Regions from separate parts of the Clostridium sp. 7_2_43FAA genome, predicted to be linked through region 2. Evidence: riboswitches for the same ligand, from Rfam matches in the RefSeq annotation. Region 2 holds a riboswitch; the other holds the start of a gene.
The links. A riboswitch is a leader RNA that binds a small molecule or an ion and turns the genes downstream of it on or off. The one in region 2 is predicted to bind fluoride.

Region 1 (6,088 bases), on a different contig from region 2:
TTTCGATTTGATCCCAAAGAGTATAATTATCATGTGCATCTACATAATTTATACTTTCTCTTGGGTTATATGTCAATGTATTTATAGATCCTTTTAATCCCTCTATTATGCTCCATGCTGTGGCTCCATCATGTTGATTTCCATTGACAAATCCATATGATGGACTATTATTTCCTCTTATAAAATCTCTAAAGGTATCATTAAATATGGAAAACTCTTCACCTCTTTGACTCCCCTTATAAGTTCCATTTGAAAGTACCGATTCGCCACCCTTCCACGGCTCTCCATAAATTAATATACTATCATCTATTTCTTTACTTACTTTTACAATTTCTTTCATAGTATCTATATCTATTAATTCCATAAGATCAAATCTTAACCCATCTATATTATAATCTTTAAGCCAATGTTTTATTGAATCAATTATAAACCTTCTAACCATAGGTCTTTCAGTTGCTATTTCATTACCACAACCTGACCCATTTGTAAATCTACCTCTATAATCAGTTCGAAAATAATATGCTGAAACTATATTATCTAAGCTTCTTGTTTCTTGCATATGATTATATACTACATCCATAACTACTCTTATACCATTTTTATGAAGAATTTTAATCATTTCTCTAAGCTCTATTATTCTTGATATTGGATCGTATGGATCACTTGAATAGCTACCTTCTGGAGCATTATAGTTCTTAGGGTCATATCCCCAATTTCTATTACCTTTTTTGTTTGATTTTCTTTCATCAACTGAACCAAAATCAAATACAGGTAGTAAGTGTATATGAGTTATTCCAAGCTCTTTTAAATGATCAATTCCTGTTTTTACAGTAATTTTTCTTTTCTTATCTTTATAAGTAGTCCCCTCCTCAGCCAATCCTAAATATTTACCCCTGATATTTTTATCTATTCCGCTATCATCACTTATAGTAAAGTCCCTTACATGTATTTCATAAATTATAGAATCTTCTTTTCTTAAAAGCTGTGGCCTTTCATCACACAACCATCCAAATGGCATTGATTTAACATTATTTATATCTATTAGAAATCCCTTTTCTCCATTTACTCCCACCGATACTGCATATGGATCTACTGCATAATTTATTTTTATATACTCTAATCCATTTCGATCTATATCTTTAAAATATAGTTTATATAGATAAAATACACATTCATTTTTTTTTCTACTAATCTTAGTATAATGAGTTCCGCTTTTTTCCTCTCTTTTCATCTGATATACTCTTTTTTCATTTCCATTAATATCATACCAATTTTCATATAAACATAAATCTATCTTAAATGCCGTAGGAGCCCAAATTCTCAAGTATATATTTTCTTTATCATATACAACTCCCATATCAGGTCCATCATAATAATAACTATCTAAAAAATTCCTCATAGTTACTTTACAAGGTAAAAATGTATTGCTAGCCCTTATTTCTACTAAATCACTTGGAGATACTTTTACATTTAAATTTTTGAAATCAACCTTTTTAGATAATTTATCAATTTCGTACTCACAATGTTCTTCTTTAATACCATTAATGTAAATATAAAATTTAGTTCCATCTAAAGGTGTTTTAGATAAAAAAGCTGTAATACTATCTTTCTTATCCATTATTGCAATTTCAATTCTAGGCTTCATATATTCAATTACATCTTCTAAATTTGTTATAAGATTATTTTCCCCATGAACTATATAGCAATTTTTAACTCCTTTTGGTATTTCAAACGTTGCAGTTTGCTCAGACCAATCATTTCCCCAGTTATCTCCCCAAGCTTTTCTTCTTGCAATTATATTTTCTTCCCTTACAAATGTACATCTACCAAAATCGCTTTTATTTTGTAGCTCAACAGCATATGAAACCCCATCATTTGAAAAGCTCCACAAATCCCATTTATATCCATTTCCAAAATAATCACCATCATTTTTTATAAAATGTATTAATGTACCTTCAACTTCATTTAAAATAATAGAAAATTCTCTACAAGCTCTTTCTCCTGTAATTTTATCTACACAGGTTACTTTAAGTGAATTTTTCTTTCTCAATAGCTTACTTATTTTTATTATATTATTTGAAAGCGTAATCTCTTTTCCTTTATAGTCAATTTCCCAATAAACATTTCTTATTTCTTTTATTCCAAATATGGATTCTTTCAATGCTACTAATTGTATTTCCTCATCTAGATGAAACACATTACTAGATGCTTTTATTTCTAATGAATTAATATTATATATTTTAATAGAGTTGTTATTACTTATATCATTATATGTCATATTATCACTATAGCTTATCATTCCTTCAACTCCTAAAATCTTTCTATTATATTTTATTCCTATCAATAATTATTGCCCCTACATATTTTTTCTTAATCATAAGTAAAACTTATTTAATTCAAAAAATTATATAACCACTCTTTCATTATCTACTTCATCTTTATGTACCTCTTTACTAAATTTTCTTTTAATTCATGACAACTATTATATCAATTCAATATTTTTATTGATTTGTAAATACTTATATGGTATTATTTAAAAGACTTTAAGGGAATGAAGTTCTCCCTTGACTTATGTCTAAACCGCTTTGGTAAGCTAATGACTTCTGCAAGTTTTTTTGCAGAGCTCATTGGCTTTTTTTAATAAGAAATAAAGGAGGATTTTATGTTAACAAGCATAGCACTTATTATTTTATTAGGTCTATTTATTGGCTCTATTTTTACTAAACTAAAGCTTCCAAGCCTTGTAGGTATGATATTAACAGGCATTATCTTAGGCCCTCACATGCTTAACTTATTAGATTCTAGTATTATAGGCATATCATCTGAACTTAGACAAATAGCACTTGTAATAATTTTAACTCGTGCAGGCCTTGCATTGGATATAAAAGATTTAAAAAAAGTTGGAAGACCAGCAATTTTAATGTGTTTTATACCTGCAACCCTTGAGATATTAGGTTTTATTATTCTCGGTCCAAAACTTTTAAATTTACCTATATTAGATTCTGCAATACTTGGAACAGTCATAGCTGCTGTATCCCCAGCTGTTATAGTTCCTAGAATGCTTAAGCTTATGGAAGAAGGTTACGGTACTAATAAAAGTATTCCTCAATTAATATTAGCTGGAGCTTCTGTCGATGATATTTTTGTTATTGTGCTATTTACTTCATTTACAAGCATTGCAACTACTGGATCAAACTTTTCAATAAGCTCCATAATAGAAATACCTATATCTATTATCATTGGAATCATATTAGGAATTTTAACTGGTATTGTTCTAGTATATTTATTTAAAAAAATTCATATAAGAGATTCTATTAAAATTCTTATAATTTTAAGTGTATCTTTTTTATTTATTACAGTTGAAGATTTATTAAAAGGATTCATTCCTATATCTGGATTATTAGCTGTTATGAGCCTTGGTGCAACTATACTTAAGATTTATTCAAAACTTGCCAGACGTATATCTAATAAATATTCAAAACTTTGGGTTGGCGCCGAAGTATTTCTATTTGTTTTAGTTGGGGCTAGTGTAGACATTAAGTACGCAATGAATTCCGGAATTATTACTATTATTTTAATTTTAGGAGCATTAGTATTTAGAATCTTTGGCGTATTATTATCTTTGATAAAGACTGAAATGAATTTTAAAGAAAGATTATTTTCCGCTATAGGATATATGCCAAAGGCAACAGTTCAAGCTGCTATTGGAGCATTGCCCTTGTCAATGGGATTAGCTTCTGGAGAAATAATATTAACTGTAGCTGTTCTTTCAATAATTATTACTGCTCCTCTTGGAGCAACTTTAATTGATAATACTTACAAAAAATTGCTCTCTATTTCAAAGAATAAATAAAATAAAAGCTATAGATACAATTTGTATGCTTATATTACATAACCATACAATTTTCTATAGCCTTTTTTATTATTCATTTAATATGCTATGATATTAAATCACAAAATTCCATTGCAACATTTATATCATTTATATCATAAGTATCCATAATAGTATTTTTATTTAAATATTGAAACTTTAACTTTGGAAGTAATATTACCACTTCATTCCCATCATCACATTTATTATTAACATATACTTTACCATTTTGAAGTTCTAATAAAGATTTAGCTATTGATAAATCTTTAGCATAAGTATTGAAAGGACAACTTTTTGTATCATTATTAAAAACATTAAATATAGAATTATTAAAACCATTTCCTCTATATTTAAACACAATGTTTATATAGTGTTTTCTTTCTAAAACACTTATTAATATCTCAGATTTTTCGAATGACACCATTAATATATTAGAAAGAATACTAAGTATTATTTTCTCAATTAAATTGGGATCACACTTTATAATTAACTCCTCTATTTCTGTATCAAATATTAAGTTTTGATTTTTAATATTTGCATATTTAACAGACCTTGATATTATATCTTCAATTAAGTATACAATATTAAAATTTTTAAAATCTACTTTTAATTCATGTGCATCTATTTTTACAGCATCAATTAAATTATTTATAGTTTTTAAAACCTTCAAACAATTTTTAATTATTACATTTTCATATTTTAAGTAGTACTCCTTTAATTCACTACTTCCTATACTGCTCATTGTATCTATTAGTTGCACACTTGAATAAATTGAGTTTATAGGATCTTTTAAATCATATGATAGTCTTGAAAAAAACTGTTCTTTTATTTTATCATAATATTTTAATTCATTATATCTATCATTTATTTTGGTAACCTTTTTTTCATTTTCTAGATTAATATCCTTTAAAATTGAATTCATTCTCTTTGTTATCATTAACGCTTTTTCATAATTACCACTTTTTTTATAAGTTGCTTTAATTCCATGATAACTTCTTAAAGTGTATTTAATGTTAAACCTATAAGATATTTTTAATGCACCATTATAATACTCTAAAGCTTTTTGGTAATTTTCCTCTAATACACAAATATCTCCTCTTATTATTTCTATCCAATAATCTATATCAGTAAATTTAAAATCCTTATTATATTTATTATAGTTTTCTTCACATTCACTAATTAAATCTTTAATTATTTCCACCTTTTCACTTCCAGAGATTCCCTCAACTAATTCAAGTGCTATTTTTCTACATATCTGTATGTTTATTCTTATTTTAAATTGCTGTTGTCTGCATTTATCTAATTTTTGTACATTTTTATCAAGATATTTAATTAGATTTTCTACATCTTTACCTAGTTTTTTTTCACTTAAATATATTTCTAATATCTCAATAACTAAAATTAATTTTGTCATCATACTTAGATTATCTTTATATTCTTCTATTGTTTTAATAATCATTTCCTTAGCTTCACCTAATCTATTATCAATAGTAAAAATATACTTCAAATAACAAATTCCAAATGCTATTTCATCATACTTATTGTTGAGCTTTGCATATTCTATAGCTTGTATAAACATATCTTTTGCTGAATTATACTCTTTCATAGAAAAATATACTTCTCCAAGACAAACATAAATATTAAATGTTTCTTCCTCTTTTAATAAAGATACCATTTCTCTAGTTTTCTTTAAATATTTTTCTATATATTGGCTTTCTCTTTTTTTTAATGCTTCTATATACATAGCTGATAAATATAGCTGAACTAAATAATAATATGACTTTTCCTCTACAAAAACCTTTTCTGCTAAGTTGAAATACTTCTTTTGAAGATATTTTTCATCAAGCTCTGAATAACATTTAGTCATATATAAATATATTTTTCCTCTCTCATGTGAATTATTTATTTTATTGCTATTTATAGCTCTTTTAAAAAATCTAACTGCCTTATTTTTGTTCTTTTCTAAATAGTAATAAATACCTTTAGCATATTGTATATTTTCATATTTTTTTTCATTTTCTATGTATTTTTGTATTCTGGCCTTAGTTTCATGTAAGTTTTTATTTCCTAATATATTTAAATATCCATGATCTACTTCATTTATTAATTCTGAAAATAATTCCATCATCTCTACTACCCTAATTAACTATATAAATCATAAATATCAGATAATTCTACTGATATTTTTTCAACATTTAGTTTATACCCTTCTTTTTT
Region 2 (6,088 bases):
AACTCTTACTCCTCCATCTTGAGCAAATTTACTAATTTCCCATGAAGCCTGAGGTAAAGATACGTAAGTTTGTTCTGCATTTACAAACTGCGAAAGCCCTTTTACCCAGAAAATTCTTTCATATGGCTTAGACTTTTGCTTGTTTTTACAATCACAAATTATTTTATGCATTTGAAACGGTTTTGTAAATACTATACCTAAAACATCAATATCAGTTGCATCTTGGTTCTTATTCCCATAATACAGAGGAATTGATCTTCTACTTAAATATCCTTCATTTTGGAATAGACCTGTTATAATATATTCCAATTTTGGTCCCTTCCCTAATTGATTCGCCATTTACAACCTTCCTCCTGTTCTTACAGACATTAGCATTTTTTCTCTCATACTTGTAACTGCATTTGTTGAATTAGCCTCTATCTGTTTTTTTCTTACTTCTGGTATTATACATGAATCTGCCTGCATACTAAATGTTTTATCCCAACTAGAATCAATATCTGAAACAACCTTATTATGTATTACCATTTGTTTAACAATATCTCCAACTTCTTTCTGCCTTAATTTCATATAAAACATACCATTATCTGCGGGCATTGTAGATATAACTCCATCAAGTTCAAGCAATTGATAATCTTGTCCTATAGCTGTACATGGTCCAACCCAGTTTCCAGCTGTTAACTTATTAATTATGTTTACCATCATATCATCAGTTCTTATCTTGCCTCTACCATTTACAGATCTTAACTGTCCAAACCTTAAACAGCCAAGTAATATTTTTGCCTTATGAAAAACATCAGTTGATAAATTGAAATCACCCACGCCCTGTCCTTTTATCTGTGGGGTAGTATAGAATGTTGCTTCTCCAAATTTAGATTTGACAGTCACTCCATCCAATAATCCAACGCCTTCCATCATCCTTACTATTGACTCATCAATTTCTTTATTTTTAATAAACAAATCTGATAAATATCCCTGGGAAGCGCCTACTGTATTTAAAACCTGTTCCACAGTGTCTTTTTGAGTACTTTTTAGATTATTTATAGCTTTCTTTATCTTTATAGCATCTCCTGTAAAAGCATACTCATTATAATAAATTGACTCATCATCAATCTTATCAGACTTTACTAATCCAAATGTTTGTTGTAATTCTAATACTTCTTTTACTATGCCTTCATCTATTCCCTTGCATGTTATTTCTTCAATAAGCTCACTTTCTGTAAGTGGGAATTCATATGTAGATTGTAAAGATAATATATTTCCGACTTCACCCTCATCAGGCTCTAATTTATCAAACAAATCACAAGTTGTATTAATAGCCTGCTCCATAGAAAAACAATAAACTTCTAATTCACTTACTCTTCCTAAATTATCTTCTTTATAATCAGCCATTCCTGCACTTTTTAACATTTTAGAATATGTTACTATTTCTGCCGGTGATATCCCAGATTGTCTTGCAAATACCCTTAATTTTTTTCTATCAACAATTTCCTGATTACCAGAAACTAACCTTCCTAATAGAATACCAGCTTTTCCTGATTGTTCAGTTGCTTCAAAACTATTCAATTCTAATGCTGTTTGCTTAGTGCTTAATAAATGTTTAGTAGAATTAATTATCCATGTACCTTTTGTTATTTTATCCATATTGCCACCTCATTATTCAATATATATACTAGAATAGCATATTTTGTAATATAACTTCAAATACATTTAAATATTCTTTAATATTATAATATTTATAACTTATGAATAACACAACTGTAACACAATAAACCTTATAATTAATAAAAAAATATAATATACTATAAGATATAAATCCCCATAAACATAGAAAAATACAGTCTTATAAAAGACTACATTTTCATATAAAATATTAACATATGAACTACAGGACAATCTGAATTTTAGTAAAAAACTCCTAGTAAATATTATATTTACTAGGAGTTTTCATATATAAAATTATAGAAGTTTTATTAAAATTATCACTTTATATACGAAATTATAAATATAAAGGAGGTTACCAATGAATTATTATGAAAATACTGAAGAAAATTTAACTCTTATTTGTTCAGAATGTAAATTTTATGAGACTAAAGATTGTATTAAATCAAAATGTAACATAGGATTTGCTTTAAATGCTATAAAAGCTTCAAATCCAAATTCTATTCAAATTATTGCTGATGGACAAAAATTAATACCAAAGAACGATACTAAATTATACAATAAAAATCTTATAGCTAAAGGTATTGCGAGTGTTTGTAAGATATGTAAAGAATGTAATAAAGGACATGATGATAACTGTACTATTTCTTTAGCTAGAAAGTCTTTAGAACATACTTATTTAAGTGATGATGTTGATTTTCCTGGAAGTGTTTTGATGTATTTATTTAATGTATCTAAACAAGATCAGGACCTTGCTGATAAAATAAAATCTGAGTATGATTCAATAGTTAAACAACCTAAAGAAGAGGTTGTTATGGACAAGTCTTCCGTAGCTAAAAAACACCCTATATTAGTTGATTTAAAAGAAAATCAAACTTACTTTTGGTGTACATGTGGAAAAAGTTCTAACTTACCATTTTGTAACGGTGCTCATGTTGGAACTAATTTTTCACCTTTAACTTTTACTTCTAAAAAGACTGAAAAAGCTCATTTATGTGCTTGTAATCATACTAAAAATGCACCATTTTGTGATGGATCTCATTTAAAACTAGTTTAAAATAATTTATAAAGGAAGTACTTAACACTTCCTTTATAAATTATTTTTCTATATTCTCTAGAGATATCCCTTTATGTTTTTCTAGTCTTTTTAACTTAGGAGTAGTAATAACTTGTGCTCCATAAATCCCATTATGTCCTATTACATAATAGCTAATAAACGCTCCAATTATATAGTAAGGAACAGCTTCTGATCCAAACAAATTAATTCCCAGCATAATTGTAGTAAGTGGAGTATTAGTAGCACTCCCAAAAACACAAATCATCCCAATAGCTGCTAATAATGAAGGCTCTATATTAGTTAAATTACCTATAGCACCACCTAAAGAAGCTCCTATATCAAATAGCAGAGTAACCTCTCCTCCTTGGAATCCAGCTCCTAATGTTAGTACTGTTAATATTAACTTCTTTATTGGATCTAAAATAGTTATATTACCTGAAAATCCACTATCAATAAGCCATGTACTTAATCCCTCAAATTTATATAATTTAAATATTATAATAACTAATAAAACTACACTTGAGGACATTATTGCTCTATATATATTGTTTTTTATATTTTTACTGTAAAATCCTTTAACTAACTGAACTCCTTCTGCAAATATCTTTCCAAAAATACCAAATAAAATTGATGATATTATTACTATTAATAGTGTATATACAGAAATATTAGGGATAGATTTTATTAAGTGCCCTACATGATTTATACCTAAGTATTCTGTAACAAAATTAGCTGTATATGATCCTATAAAACAATATATCATTGCTTCATAGCTAATCTTTCCTATAAAACATACTTCCATACCAAAAAATGTACCAGCAAGCGGTGTTCCAAAGACTGAGCCAAATGCAGCACTTATTCCTGACATAATTAGAATTCTTTTCTCCTTATGCTCCATTTTGAAAATGTTAGCTAATTTATTTGTCAAGGCTCCTCCTATTTGAACTGCTGTACCTTCTCTTCCCGCTGATCCTCCAGATAAATGCGTTAATACAGTAAAAATAAATGTCAAGAATGCCATTCTAAATGGAACTTTTACCTCCTTATGAACACTTTCAATAATTAAATTGTTTCCTCTATTAGATCCATTCCCATACTTTGAATATGTATATGCTGTTAATACTCCTATTATAGGAATTAAAAAAATTATATAAGGAAATCCCTCTCTTAAGGTTGTAACGAATTCTAATGATCTTAAAAATATAGCTGATATAATTCCCATTATAATTGACACTATAATTGTACAAGTTGTTAATTTAAAAATTCTCATATTACGCATACCTTTCTAATGATTAATTTCTTAAAAAATAAAAAAGACTATGACTCTACGATTAAATCATAGAAGTCATTAGTCTTACTTGACGGTTTAGATTTCTCATGGGAGAACTTCATTCCCAAAAATTATTCACATTTTCTTTAAACATTATAATACTATTACTTATAAAAATCAATCTATGCTTATCTATATATTTTTTATATTGTCATATATTTTTCTATAGCGAATATAAATTTCTTTATATGCTTCTACTGCTTCTTCATTTGGATAATAACATTCTTTTTCTTTTACTATTACTTTTACAGCATCTTCAAAAGAAACGAACCATCCTAATGAAACAGCAGCTATTATTGTAGCTCCAAGAGATGGACCTTCTTCTATTTTCAAAGATATTACCTTCTTATTAAATACGTTAGCTTGTATTTGAAGCCACTCCTTAGACTTAGCTCCTCCTCCTACTGAAATTATTTCTCTATCACTATCATCTTCATATATGCTAAAGCAATCTTTTAATGAGAATGTTATTCCTTCAATTACCGCTCTTGCAAAATGATTTAAATCATGGCTTTTATCTATTCCTATGAAGGTTCCTCTTATATTACTATCTGCATAAGGTGTTCTTTCTCCAACTATATAAGGAGCAAATAATAATCCATTAGATCCTTCTTTAACATTAGATACTCCGCTTAAAAGTTCATCAAAATCTTTATCCTTTGCAAAGGTATTTCTAAACCAGCTTAAAGAATCTCCAGCAGAAAGAGTTACCCCCATTGAGTAACAGCTATTTGGTAGTACATTATTAAACATGTGAAGTTTTCCACCATAGTTCTTATACTCTTCTTCATATTTTAAATATACACCTGAAGTTCCTATACTTAATAAATCTCTATTTTTATTTATTATTCCTGATCCTAAAGCTGAGCAAGGATTGTCTGATCCTGCTGGGAAGATTTTAATACTTCCTTTGGCATTTAACTTTTCCTTTAATTCTTCATTTAATTCTCCAACACATTCAGTTGAATTATATATCTTAGGATATTTATTTAAATCTAAATCTAAAAGATTTGCTATTTCCTCAGACCATTTTCCTTCTTTAATATTTAACATTTGTGTTCCAGCTGCATCAGATATATCTGTACATATGTTACCTGTATATTTAAATACTAAATAATCTTTAGGTAAACAGAACTTTTTAGTCTTTTCCCAATTTCCAGGTTCATTTTCTTTTACCCATAATACCTTTGGAAGCGTAAATCCTTCAAGGCTTTTATTCCCTGTGATTTCAATTACTTTTTCTCCAAAGTTATTCATTATATATTCACATTGCTTAGTTGTTCTTGTATCATTCCATAGAATACTTCTTCTTATAGGTTTATTTTCATTATCTAATAATACTAAGCTATGCATTTGACCTGATATACTTATAGCTCTTAATCCATCTCCACCTAAATCATTAGTTATCTTTTCCAAAACCTTAACTGAAGCATTATACCAATCTTCTGGCTCTTGTTCAGAATGTCCATCTCTATTATTGTATAAAGGATAACTTTCCGAATGCTTCAATACTACTTCTCCAGCTTTATCTAAAGCTATCCCCTTGATAGAACCTGTTCCTAAATCTAAACCTATAACATATTCCATAAAAATATCCTCCTATATTAATAAATTAGGGAGACTTTATTGTCTCCCTTAAATCTTATAGATACTCCTTTAAATAAACTAATGGATCTGTAGGAGTCATTATTGCTGTAACTTCAACTCCTCTATCTATTAATTCTTTAAATGCTTCCTTTTCTTCTGGTGTAACACTTACAGATGGTCTTATAACTTCTGTATTTGATTTAGAAGACATATTACCTACATTAATCTTCTTAATATCTAATCCATTTTTAACAAGATAAAGTAAATCTAATGGTGATTTTACAACAATAAACACTTTTTGTCCTTCATATTTTCCTGAAGAAATATTTTTTAAAGCTGTTTCTCTAGTTATTATAGATGTACTTACATTTGATGGTGCTGCCATTCTTAATACTGATTTTTGCAAATCATTATTAGCTACCTCATCATTAATAACCATTATTCTAGTTGCTCCT

Region 1: another riboswitch for fluoride. It lies ahead of CSBG_RS07805 (cation:proton antiporter); the one in region 2 lies ahead of CSBG_RS17290 (chloride channel protein).

What each region holds. Positions count from the first base shown of each region.
Region 1 covers NZ_JH815222.1:1,325,688-1,331,775, reverse strand. Annotated here, with positions in the region: gene pulA (type I pullulanase) at 1-2,344, opposite strand, end outside; fluoride riboswitch at 2,539-2,613, shown strand; gene CSBG_RS07805 (cation:proton antiporter) at 2,663-3,853, shown strand; gene CSBG_RS07800 (tetratricopeptide repeat-containing sensor histidine kinase) at 3,939-5,999, opposite strand; gene CSBG_RS17700 (tetratricopeptide repeat-containing sensor histidine kinase) at 6,014-6,088, opposite strand, start outside.
Region 2 covers NZ_JH815223.1:214,885-220,972, reverse strand. Annotated here, with positions in the region: gene CSBG_RS17310 (hypothetical protein) at 1-339, opposite strand, end outside; gene CSBG_RS17305 (hypothetical protein) at 340-1,641, opposite strand; gene CSBG_RS18885 (CDGSH iron-sulfur domain-containing protein) at 2,021-2,716, shown strand; gene CSBG_RS17290 (chloride channel protein) at 2,757-3,986, opposite strand; fluoride riboswitch at 4,049-4,121, opposite strand; gene xylB (xylulokinase) at 4,179-5,633, opposite strand; gene CSBG_RS17280 (PTS sugar transporter subunit IIB) at 5,689-6,088, opposite strand, start outside.